2 regions of the Lentzea sp. NPDC055074 genome follow, and region 1 is predicted to be linked to the other one. Evidence: riboswitches for the same ligand, from Rfam matches in the RefSeq annotation. Region 1 holds a riboswitch; the other holds the start of a gene.
What was found. Region 1 has a riboswitch for cobalamin ahead of ACWF7A_RS14625 (ribonucleoside-diphosphate reductase subunit alpha). Riboswitches for the same ligand answer to the same signal wherever they lie in the genome.

Region 1 (5,338 bases):
TGGAGGTTGGAGTTCCTCGCCTCCGGGATCGTGTAGTAGTTCACGTCGATCACGTTGTCGAGCATCCGCACCGCGGTGCGCACGGTCTTCTCGAGCCGCGCGTGGTCGATGCCTTGGTCCGTGACGTGCTGCGCGAGGTTGACGCTGCCGAGGTTGCAGACCGCGACCTCGTCGATCGTGGTGTTCAGGGTGATCTCGGTGCACAGGTTGGACGAGTGCACGACACCGTTGTGCTGCTGCGGTGAGCGCAGGTTGCACGGGTCCTTGAACGTGATCCACGGGTGGCCGGTCTCGAACAGCATCGTGAGCATGCGCCGCCACAGGTCGACCGCAGGGAGGCGGCGGAAGACCTTTATCTCGCCGTTGTCGGCCTTCTGCTCGTAGGCGCGGTACTTCTCGGCGAACTCCGTGCCGAACGCGTCGTGCAGGTCCGGGACCTCGTCGGGGGAGAAGAGCGTCCACTGGCCGTTCGCGCGAACGCGGCGCAGGAACTCGTCCGGCACCCAGTTCGCGGTGTTCATGTCGTGGGTGCGGCGGCGTTCGTCGCCGGTGTTCTTGCGGAGGTCGAGGAACTCCTCGACGTCGATGTGCCAGGTCTCGAGGTACGCGCAGACGGCGCCCTTGCGCTTTCCGCCGTTGTGGGCGAGACCGGCGGTGGTCATGTAGGACTCGTCGGTCTCGACCTTGAGGTCGAAGACCTCCGGGACGACCTCGGTCTCCCGCACGTCCCGGACGCGCGAGAACACCATGCCCTGGTGCTCGACCCAGTTGTGCTTGGTGATCGGCCGGCAGCCGACGAGCTCGGCGATGCCCGCGACGGCGGGAACCCTGATGTCGAACGCCTTCACGACACCGGAGAAGGAGATCTCGGTGCCGTCCGAGCGCGTGCCGAGGTGGTTCTGTTCGCGTTCGCGGTACTGGCCGGCGGACGGAACGCCGAGGCGCAGCAACTGGTAGCGGACACCAGCGGCGAGCGGCGACGACGTCGTGGTGAAGTAGACCTCGACGCCACGGGACACTCCGCCGTCGGTCTCCAGCAGGCCCTGCAACAGCTTCCGCGCCTGCGCGTGGGGAAGGTGGGAGAACCTGCGGGAGATCCGCTTCCGGTGCTCGCCGTCGTAGAGGTCCTCGTAGGTGAACGGGAGAGTGGCCTCGCCGGCACCGGTGATGCGGCCGGTCTCGGCGTCACGCAGCACCCCGCGTCCGGAGGCCCAGTGGATCTGCAGGTACGTGTCGTCGCGCCCGTTCTCCCAGAAGTGGATGCCGCGCGCCGACAGGTACTCGCGCACGAAGTCCAGGTGCACGTCCAGCTCGGGGTTGCCGGAGACACCCCACTGCATCCCGTCCTTCGACAGGTGCCCGTCTCCCAGCAGGATCCCGTACAGCCGGGCGTCGTCCTCGCCGAGACCGGCGACCGGGACGATCTCCTCGGGAATGACCTGGGCGACGTAGTCACCCTTCTCGAGCTGACCGGCGTCCACCCACTCAGGGCGGACCTTGTCGTTGGCGAGCCACTTGAGGGTCCGCGCGTTCTCCTGGCCGAGCGGCACACCCTTGATGGCGTAGAACGGGTGCCCGGCGGTGACCTCGAGCGTCTCGACGGAGTGCTTGACCTTCACCTCGACCATCGGGTCGACCTGGTCGTAGAGCATGACCTCGGTGACTTCGCGGTAGGTGCCGCTCACCCCGAGCACCAGGTCGCCGACCTGGACGTCCTTGATCGCCTTGACACCGTCGGCGGTGTAGATGCCGGTGTCCGGCGCGAAGCACTGGTTCACGGCAACGGCCGTGTCGTTCGCGATCTTCAAGAACGGCACCACACCCTGGGACTTGCCGTTCGTCCCCTTGATGTGCGCACCGATCCCGCGCACCGGAGTCCAGTCGTTGCCCAGCCCGCCGGCGAACTTGGACAGCAGCGCGTTGTTGCTGATGCCGTGGAAGATCGCGGCCAGGTCGTCGTCGACGGTGGTGAGGAAGCACGACGACAGCTGCGGACGCGTGGTGCCCGAGTTGAAGAGGGTGGGCGTCGAGCACATGAAGTCGAACGACGAGAGCAGCTCGTAGAACTCGATCGCGCGGGCGTCGCGGTCGTCCTCCTCCAGGGCGAGGCCCATGGAGACGCGCATGAAGAACGCCTGCGGCAGCTCGTAGCGGCGGTCGTCGTGGTGCAGGAAGTAGCGGTCGTACAGGGTCTGCATGCCCAGGAACTGGAAGTTCAGGTCGCGCGAGGCGTCCAGCGCCGCGCCCAGGCGGGCCAGGTCGAAGTCGGCGAGGCGCGGGTCGAGCTGGCCGAACTCGATGCCGTCGCGGACGAACCCGGCGAAGTACGCCGGGTAGCGCTCGGTCATCTCGGCGTGCGACAGCGGTTCTCCGCAGGCCTCGGCGCGCAGCTTGTCCAGCAGCAGGCGGGCGCTGACGTAGGAGTAGTCCGGGTCGTGTTCGACCATGGTGCGGGCGGCCATGATCGGCGCGAGCGCCAGTTCGGCGTCGGTGATGCCGTCGTAGAGGTTGCGCTTGGTCTCGGCCAGGACCGCCTCGGCCGACGCGTTGGGCAGGTCGGCGCAGGCTTCGTCGATGACCACTGAAAGGCGGTCGGGCACGCTCTCTCCTCCGAGATCGGCCCGGGAAGAACGCGTGCGCGCACCAGCGGAGGACACCACTGGTGCACACAGCCGCCCTCCCTCGGGGCACCGTGTCGTGCGCGCAGGCTTGCGCGCACACCAATGGCAGGTCTTCGGACTCGTGGGCACACCTCTCGCGCCTACCGGCCGTCGCTTCCCAGGTCGTGAGACCCAGTGCTTCGTTGACGGCTTTCGTTCCCACTCACCGCTGCGGGGCAGTCCCGGACTTTCACCGGGTTCCCTCTTGCCTCACCGACCAGGTTGAGCCGAGTCGGTGAACCACTAGCGCGGCAGATACTACATGTGGTGGTGGGGTCTGGATCACCACCCAACATGCGCGTGTCGTGGGTTATGGTCGAAACGTGGGTGATCTTCGGCCTCGGGTCGTCTTCGGTGCTCTGGTCAGTGCGGGGCTCGCTTCGGCGTCCCTTTTCGTCGGTGCGGCGGCACCCGTGACGAGCGGTGTCCTGGCGGTGTCGGCGGTGCTGGTGATGATCACCACCCGGCTATCAGGGTCACCCCGAGAGTGATCATCACGGCGGCGATCAGGCCGTCGAGCACCCGCCACGCGCGGGGCTTCGCGAACAGCGGGCCGAGCAGCCGGGCGCCGAAGCCGAGCGCGACGAACCAGGTGATGCTCGCCGTCACCGCGCCGACGCCGAAGAGCCACCGCCCGGCCGCGATCGAGCCGAGCAGCAGCAGGGTGTCGAGGTAGACGTGCGGGTTGAGCCACGTCAGCGTCAGCGCGGTCAGCACGGGCCGGCTGCTGGTCTCGGTACCCGCGTCCAGGACCGACGGCCGGAACGCCCGGCGTGCGGCCAGAAAACCGTACCCCAGCAGGAAAAGACCTCCGGCGATCGCCGCCGCGGTGATCACGGCCGGGAACCTCTTCACGATCGCCCCGAACCCGGCGACGCCCACCGCGACCAGGATCGCGTCCGAGACGGCGCACACGGCGACGACCTTCGCGACCGCCTGCCGGCGAAGCCCTTGGCGCAACACGAAAGCGTTCTGCGCGCCGATCGCGACGATCAGGGTCATCATGGTGCCGAAGCCGAGCAGCAGGTCAGTCACGCGTTCACGGTATTGACGCGTTCTTGATGAGACCAGCTAAAGATTCTTACGTAGCATTAGCGGCTGTGATGGATCTGGATCTGGTGCGGACGCTGCTCGCGGTGGTCGACGCGGGCACGTTCGACGCTGCCGCCACCGCGCTGCACGTCACGCCTTCCGCTGTGTCCCAACGCATCAAGGCCCTGGAGCAGCGAACCGGCCGCGTGCTGCTGGTGCGGGCGCGCCCCGTGCGGCTGACGCCGTCGGGCGAGGTGATCGTCCGCTACGGTCGGCAACTGCTCGCCCTGGACCAGGACCTCGACGCGGCACTGGGCGAGGACGCGGTGGTGCGCGTGCCGATCGCGGTGAACGCCGACTCGCTCGCCACGTGGTTCCTGCCCGCCCTGCAACGGGTCTCGCCGGACCTGAGGATCTCGTTCGACCTGCACCGCGAGGACCAGGACCACACGACGGCGTTGCTGAGACAGGGTCAGGTGATGGCGGCGGTGACGTCCTCACGAGAACCGGTGGCGGGCTGCTCGGTGACCAAGCTCGGCGAGATCCGTTACGCGGCAATGGCCTCACAGTCCTTCGTGGACCTGCACGAGGACGGCCCGCCGAAGTCGTGGCTGCCTCGGGCGCCTGTGGTCGTGTTCGACCGCAACGACGACCTGCAGGACCGGTTCGTGCGCACGCTGACCCGCGGCCGCGGCGCGTCGGAGCACCGTCACTACGTCCCGTCGTCCGAGGTGTACGTGCGGGCGATCGTGGCGGGCCTCGGCTGGGGAATGGTTCCGCCGCAACAACTCCAGGCGGGACTGGTCGACCTCGCGCCGGGCCGCACCATCTCCGTGCCGCTGTACTGGCAGCAGTGGAAGCTCGACTCACCGGCGCTGACGGCGGTCGCCGGGGCGGTGGCCGCCGAAGCGCGCGTGGCGCTGCGTTAGGAGTTAGCCTCGACGGCATGACCGGCGAACCGATGAACCTCAACGGAAAGATCGCAGTCATCTACGGCGCGGGCACGATCGGCGGTGCGATCGCCCGGGCGTTCGCGCAGGCGGGTGCCGAGGTCCACCTGGCCGCGCGCACCGAGGAGTCGCTCAAGGCCAAGGCCGAGGCACTGGGTGTCGAGTACGCCGTGGTCGACGCGCTGGACGAACGGAGCGTCGACGAGCACGCGGCCACGTTCGACCGGATCGACATCTCGGTCAACGTCATCTCCGACAACGACGTCCAGGGCACCGCGCTGCACGAGATGAGCGTCGACGACTACCTGAGCCCGGTCGTGACGAACGTCCGCTCGAAGTTCCTCACCGCCCGCGCCGCCGCCCGGCACATGATCAGGCAGGGCGGGGGAGTCGTCCTCTTCTTCGGCGGCACGAGCGACGGGCAGGTGCACCGGCGCTGGCGGCTGGGAGGCCTGGTCGCGGCGTTCGACGCGGTCGAGGCGCTGCGCCGGCAGCTCGCGGCCGAACTGGGGCCGCACGGGGTCCGGGCCGTGACGCTGCAGACCGGCGGGATCCCCGAGTCCGTCCCGGGCGAGTTCCGCGACCAGGTCGAACCCGACATCGTCGGCCAGACGGCGCTGGGCAGGGCGGCGACCCTGGAGGACGTCGGCAGGGCCGCGATGTTCGCCGCCTCGGACTGGGGCCGCACGATCACGG
Region 2 (5,338 bases), 190 kb from region 1:
GACACCATCGCCCGCACGGCCGCCCAGTCCGGGTTGGCCAGCGGCGCGACGGTCGGCGACTCCAGGCCCGGAGTCAGCGCGATCGCGGCGTCGAGGAGCGTCCGCGGGCAGTCGTAGTCGAGCATCAGGTACTGCTGCGCGAACACGACGCCCTGCAAGCGGGCGGTGAGCTGCTTCTTCGCGGCCGTGACCTCCGAGCCGTTGCGGTGGATGAGGACCGCCTCCGACTCGCAGATCGGCTCGCCGAACGGCACCAGGTCGTGCTGGCGCAGGGTGCGGCCGGAGCCCACCACGTCGGCGATCAGGTCGGCCACGCCGAGCTGGATCGAGATCTCCACGGCACCGTCGAGACGGATCACCTTGGCGGTGATGCCACGGGCCTTGAGGTCACGCCCCACGAGCCTCGGGTACGCGGTCGCGAGGCGCTTGCCTTCGAGGTCGGAGACCTTCCAGTCGGTGCCGCGAGGCCCCGCGTAACGGAAGGTCGACCCCCCGAAGCCCAGTGCCAGCAGCTCCTCGACGGAGTTGCCGTTGTCGTCGGCGCCCGAGTCGGCGGCCAGGTCACGGCCGGTGATGCCGAGGTCCAGGTCGCCGGACGCCACGTAGATCGCGATGTCCTTGGGACGCAGGAAGAAGAACTCGACCTCGTTGTTGTTGTCGAGCACGGTCAGGTCGCGCGGCTCGTGCCGCTGCCGGTAGCCCGCTTCGGTGAGCATGGCGGAGGCGCGTTCAGCGAGCGCACCCTTGTTCGGGACTGCTACGCGCAGCATGTGAAAGTCTTCCGTCAGAGGTACTTGTAGACGTCTTCGAGGGTGAGCCCACGGCCCAGCATGAGCACCTGGAGGCGGTAGAGCAGCTGCGAGATCTCCTCGGAGAGCTTCTCGTCGGACTCGTACTCGGCGGCGATCCAGACCTCGCCCGCCTCCTCCAGGACCTTCTTGCCCTGCGCATGGACCCCGGCCTCGAGCGCAGCGACGGTGCCGGAACCCTCCGGCTTGGTGGCGGCTCGTTCGGTCAGTTCAGCGAACAGGGAATCGAAGGTCTTCACGGCACGACATCCTCCCATCCCGCTGACCCCCGTCCACACCGCGGTCGCATCTGTCCCAGGCCGTGGACGTGATCTGTCCTGCATGGACACCCGGTAGCGTGAACTTCTGTGTCTGAGTTCGCCGAGGTGCTCGAAGCACTGCGCCGCGTGCGCGGGATCAACCCGTTCTTCGCTCTCGACGTGGGCCGTCCGGACGAGTCCTGGCTGCCGGGAACAGCGCTTCTCGAAGGACCCGCTCTCAAGAACACGATCGACGCCATCGCGATTCGGTACAAAGCGGAAGAACCACGCGTCGCCGCCAGCCTGTTCTTCCTCAGTTACACGGCCCGGTTGCTCAGCCCTCTCACGGCCGCGAACATCCCGATCGACGTGCGGCCGGAGAACCTGTGGTGGCGGCACCACGTCACGGACGGCCTGAGCGTCCGCATAGACCAGCCACGCCTCGGCCCGCCCGCCGCCGAGGCCCTCGCGCCCGTGGTGGAGGCGGTCCACGCGCAGGTCCCGGTGGCGCGCGGGCTGCTCTGGGGCAACGCGATGTCGAACGTCGCGGGCGCGCTCAAAATGGTTGTGCGCGCACGCATGCTCACCGCCGAGGAAGCGGAAGAACGCGGCGAACGGCTCATGAGCGCACCGCCGTTCGAACAGGCGGGAGAATTCCTGACTTTTCCCGGCGAGGTCACGTTCCGGCGTCGGTCGTGTTGTCTCTATTACCGCGTCGCCGCAGGTGGGAAGTGCGGTGACTGCCCACTCGTGAAGTGAGGAACGCAACAACTCTTATGGCCGGTTGTGCTTAACGTGCCGCTCAACTTACGGTGCACCCGCCGCAGTGACGGGAAGCCGGTGAGAATCCGGCGCGGTCCTCGCCACTGTGACCGGGAAGCGATCCCCGCCGAGCACGTCACTGGTCCCCGCCGGGACTGGGAAGACGCGGGGGCAGCGTTGATCCGGGAGTCAGGAGACCGGCTGCGGCGCCGCAAGGAGAGTTGACCTTCCACGAGGTATGGAGGAGCCCGTCATGACGAGCCCCGCAGCAAGCCTGTCCGCCGTCCGCGTGCCCAAATGGGCCTTCGCCGTCTCTGTGCTCGGCCTGATCGTCACGTACCTGGTCCTGCAGGAGAACGGTCTCGCGCTCGGCGCGGGTTCCGAGTTGCTGCACGAGTTCTTCCACGACGGCCGTCACGCCCTCGGCGTCCCCTGCCACTGATCCCATTCCCCCGATCAAGCAGATGACGACGTACAAGTCCCTTGCGCTGCGCGGAGTCGCGGCCGGCGGTATCGCCGGTGTCGCCTCCGCGCTGGTGCAGCTCCTGGTGACCGAGATCCCGATCCGCGCCGCGCTCGCGGTCGAGGAGGCTCGCGCACCCGCCGGTGAGGAAACCGGCCATTCGCACGGTGGCGAGGACGAGCTCGTCAGCCGCGGCGCCCAGGTCGTGGGCGGCATGCTCGGCGTGGTGATCGTCGGCATCGCCGTGGGCCTGGTGTTCGCCACCGCCTACGCGCTGTCGAAGCGCTGGTTCGCCGGCAGCACGCCGTTCAGCCGCAGCTTCACGTTCGGTGCCGCGGTGTTCGGTGCCGTGGCGCTGCTGCCGTGGCTCAAGTACCCGGCCAACCCGCCCGCCGTGGGCGACCCGGAGACGGTGAACTACCGGACCGCGCTCTACCTCGGTGTGGTGGTGGCCGGCCTGGTGATCGTGTGGGCCGCCAGCTGGCTCGCCGAGCAGCTGCGCGCCCAGTCTCAGCCGGTGCGGACGACGGTCGTGCTCCTCGCGGTGGCCGCGGCCTCCGCGGTGGTGCTGCTGGCGTTCCCCGCGCCGCCGGACACGATCCCCGCGGACATGCCGGTGAACGTGCTGTGGCAGTTCCGCCTCAGCTCGCTCGCCCAGCTCGCCACGCTCTACGTCGGCCTCGGCGTGGTGTTCGGCCTGCTGGTCGACCCGGCCACGCGCAGGGTCAAGGCCTCCGAGAAGGCCGCAGTCGCGTGATGGTGCGGGGTGGCCGCGAGGCCACCCCGCACACCCAACCGCGGGAACGCATCCACAACGGGTTGCGCGTCAACGCATCCCGCACCTTCGACCAGATCACGGCCGCTCCCGGGGCAACTGGTCTCTGGCGTCCCGCCGGCGCCGAGAACCTGATCCCGGCGCGGTAAACCCCGTTGTCCCCGGAGGATTCCCAGCGGGAACGACGTCGGGAACATTCCTCGAGGAGTTCGTCCCGATTGCCGCGGCCGGCATGGGCGACTACCTGTTCATCGACGAACGTCCGGGTCCGGAGTCCGGGTGCGTCCGCGAGTGGGACGTGGACGAGGGCAGCCGGCTGCCCTCGCTCTGGCCGAGCCTGTTCGCGATGCTCACGGACATCGCGGACGACGCCAGGCTCCGCTGGCGGCGGGTGCGGCCCTAGAGCGCCTTCAGGACCTCGACGTCCACGCCGACGAGCGAGTCGCGGAACACCCGCCGCTCCCCCGCCTCGACCTCGACGTCGCACGGCACCACGAGCACGGTGCACCCGGCGGCCACCGCGGCGGCGACACCGGTCGGCGAGTCCTCGATCGCCACGCACCGGGCGGCGTCCACGCCCAGCAGCCGCGCCGCCTTCAGGTACGGCTCGGGCAGCGGCTTGTTCAGCCCGTCCACCTCGTCCCCGCACACGGTCACGTCGAACAGGTCCCGCCCGATCGTGTCCAGCGCCACCTCGGTCAGCGACCGCTCGGTCGACGTCACCAACGCCATCGGCACGCCCGAAGCACGCACGGCCTTCAGAGCCTCCTGCGCGCCCGGACGCCACGGCAGACCGGCGCGGAACACCTCCTCGGTGCGGCGCGAGATCCACGCGGCTCCGTCGGCCATGTCCGCCTCGGTGGGCTCGATGCCGACGTCGGCGAACAGCAGGCGCATCGTGGTGGGCACGTTGCTGCCGACCATGCGCTCACGGGTGTGGAGCGTCAGCACGCCGCCGAGCTTCTCCGCGTACTCGTAGAGCGGGATGTCCCACAGCTTCTCGGAGTCCAGCAGCGTCCCGTCCATGTCCCACAAAACCGCGTGCAGGTCAGACATTGAAGTACTTCGCCTCCGGGTGGTGCGCCACGAAGGCGTCGGTGGACTGTTCCGGGTGGAGCTGGAGTTCCTCGGACAGGGTGACCCCGATGCGCGACGGGTCGAGGAGCTCGACGACACGCCTGCGGTCTTCCATCTCGGGGCAGGCGCCGTAGCCGAACGAGTAACGGGCGCCGCGGTAGCCGAGCTTGAAGTACTCCTCGACGTCGGCGGGGTCCTCGGCGGCGACGGTGCCACCGGTGGGCCACACGAGCTCCTCGCGGACCCGCTTGTGCCAGTACTCGGCCAGCGCTTCGGTGAGCTGGACCCCCAGTCCGTGGACTTCCAGGTACTCACGATACGCGTTCTTGCCGAACAGCTCGTTCGCGTAGTCGGCGATCGGCTGGCCCATAGTCACCAGGTGGAACGCGATCACGTCGACCTCTCCGGCCTCCTTCGCGCGCCAGAAGTCGGCCAGGCACAGGCGCCGATCCCTTTTCTGGCGCGGAAAAGCGAACCGGAAGCGCTCGGCCGCGTCCACCGAGGGCTCTTCCAGAACGATCAGATCGTCGCCGTCGGAGACGCACGGGAAGTAGCCGTAGACGACGGCGGCGTGGGCAAGAACACCTTCCGTGGCAAGGCGATCCATCCAGTAGCGCAGCCGTGGCCTGCCCTCGGTCTCGACCAGTTCCTCGTAGGTCGGGCCGTCACCGCGCGTGCCCTTCAGGCCCCACTGGCCCATGAACGTCGCACGCTCGTCGAGCAACGCGCTGTAGTCCGCGACCGGGATGCCCTTCACCACCCGGCTGTCCCAGAACGGCGGCGCCGGGATCGGGTTGTCCGGCGCCACGTCGGAGCGGCCGGTCACGACTTCTTCTTCCCCCGCAACGGCTTTGCGTGCCGCCGCGATGCGCAGCGACCGTTCGCGACGGGCCTTGCGCTCCAGAACCTTCGCCTGGGCCTCGGAATCCACCAACGGGGTCTCCCCGCGCTTGGCGGCCATGATCGCGTCCATCAGACGCAGACCCTCGAACGCGTCACGCGCGTAGCGGACGTCGCCGAAGTACATCTCCGTCAGGTCGTTCTCGACGTACGCGCGCGTCAGTGCCGCACCGCCCAGCAACACCGGCCACCGCGCGGCGACACCCCGGGAGTTCATCTCCTCGAGGTTCTCCTTCATGATCACGGTCGACTTGACCAGCAGACCGGACATGCCGATCGCGTCCGCGCGGTGTTCCGCGGCGGCCTCCAGGAT

Region 2: another riboswitch for cobalamin. It lies ahead of ACWF7A_RS15600 (CbtB domain-containing protein); the one in region 1 lies ahead of ACWF7A_RS14625 (ribonucleoside-diphosphate reductase subunit alpha).

What each region holds. Positions count from the first base shown of each region.
Region 1 is NZ_JBSGUQ010000005.1:292,842-298,179, forward strand. Features, by position in the region: gene ACWF7A_RS14625 (ribonucleoside-diphosphate reductase subunit alpha) at 1-2,600, opposite strand, end outside; cobalamin riboswitch at 2,709-2,920, opposite strand; gene ACWF7A_RS14630 (LysE/ArgO family amino acid transporter) at 3,117-3,665, opposite strand; gene ACWF7A_RS14635 (LysR family transcriptional regulator ArgP) at 3,764-4,621, shown strand; gene ACWF7A_RS14640 (SDR family NAD(P)-dependent oxidoreductase) at 4,639-5,338, shown strand, end outside.
Region 2 is NZ_JBSGUQ010000005.1:487,182-492,519, reverse strand. Features, by position in the region: gene hisG (ATP phosphoribosyltransferase) at 1-770, opposite strand, end outside; gene ACWF7A_RS15610 (phosphoribosyl-ATP diphosphatase) at 785-1,048, opposite strand; gene ACWF7A_RS15605 ((2Fe-2S)-binding protein) at 1,157-1,807, shown strand; cobalamin riboswitch at 1,856-2,030, shown strand; gene ACWF7A_RS15600 (CbtB domain-containing protein) at 2,064-2,252, shown strand; gene ACWF7A_RS15595 (CbtA family protein) at 2,275-3,030, shown strand; gene ACWF7A_RS15590 (hypothetical protein) at 3,281-3,451, shown strand; gene ACWF7A_RS15585 (HAD family hydrolase) at 3,448-4,104, opposite strand; gene metH (methionine synthase) at 4,097-5,338, opposite strand, start outside.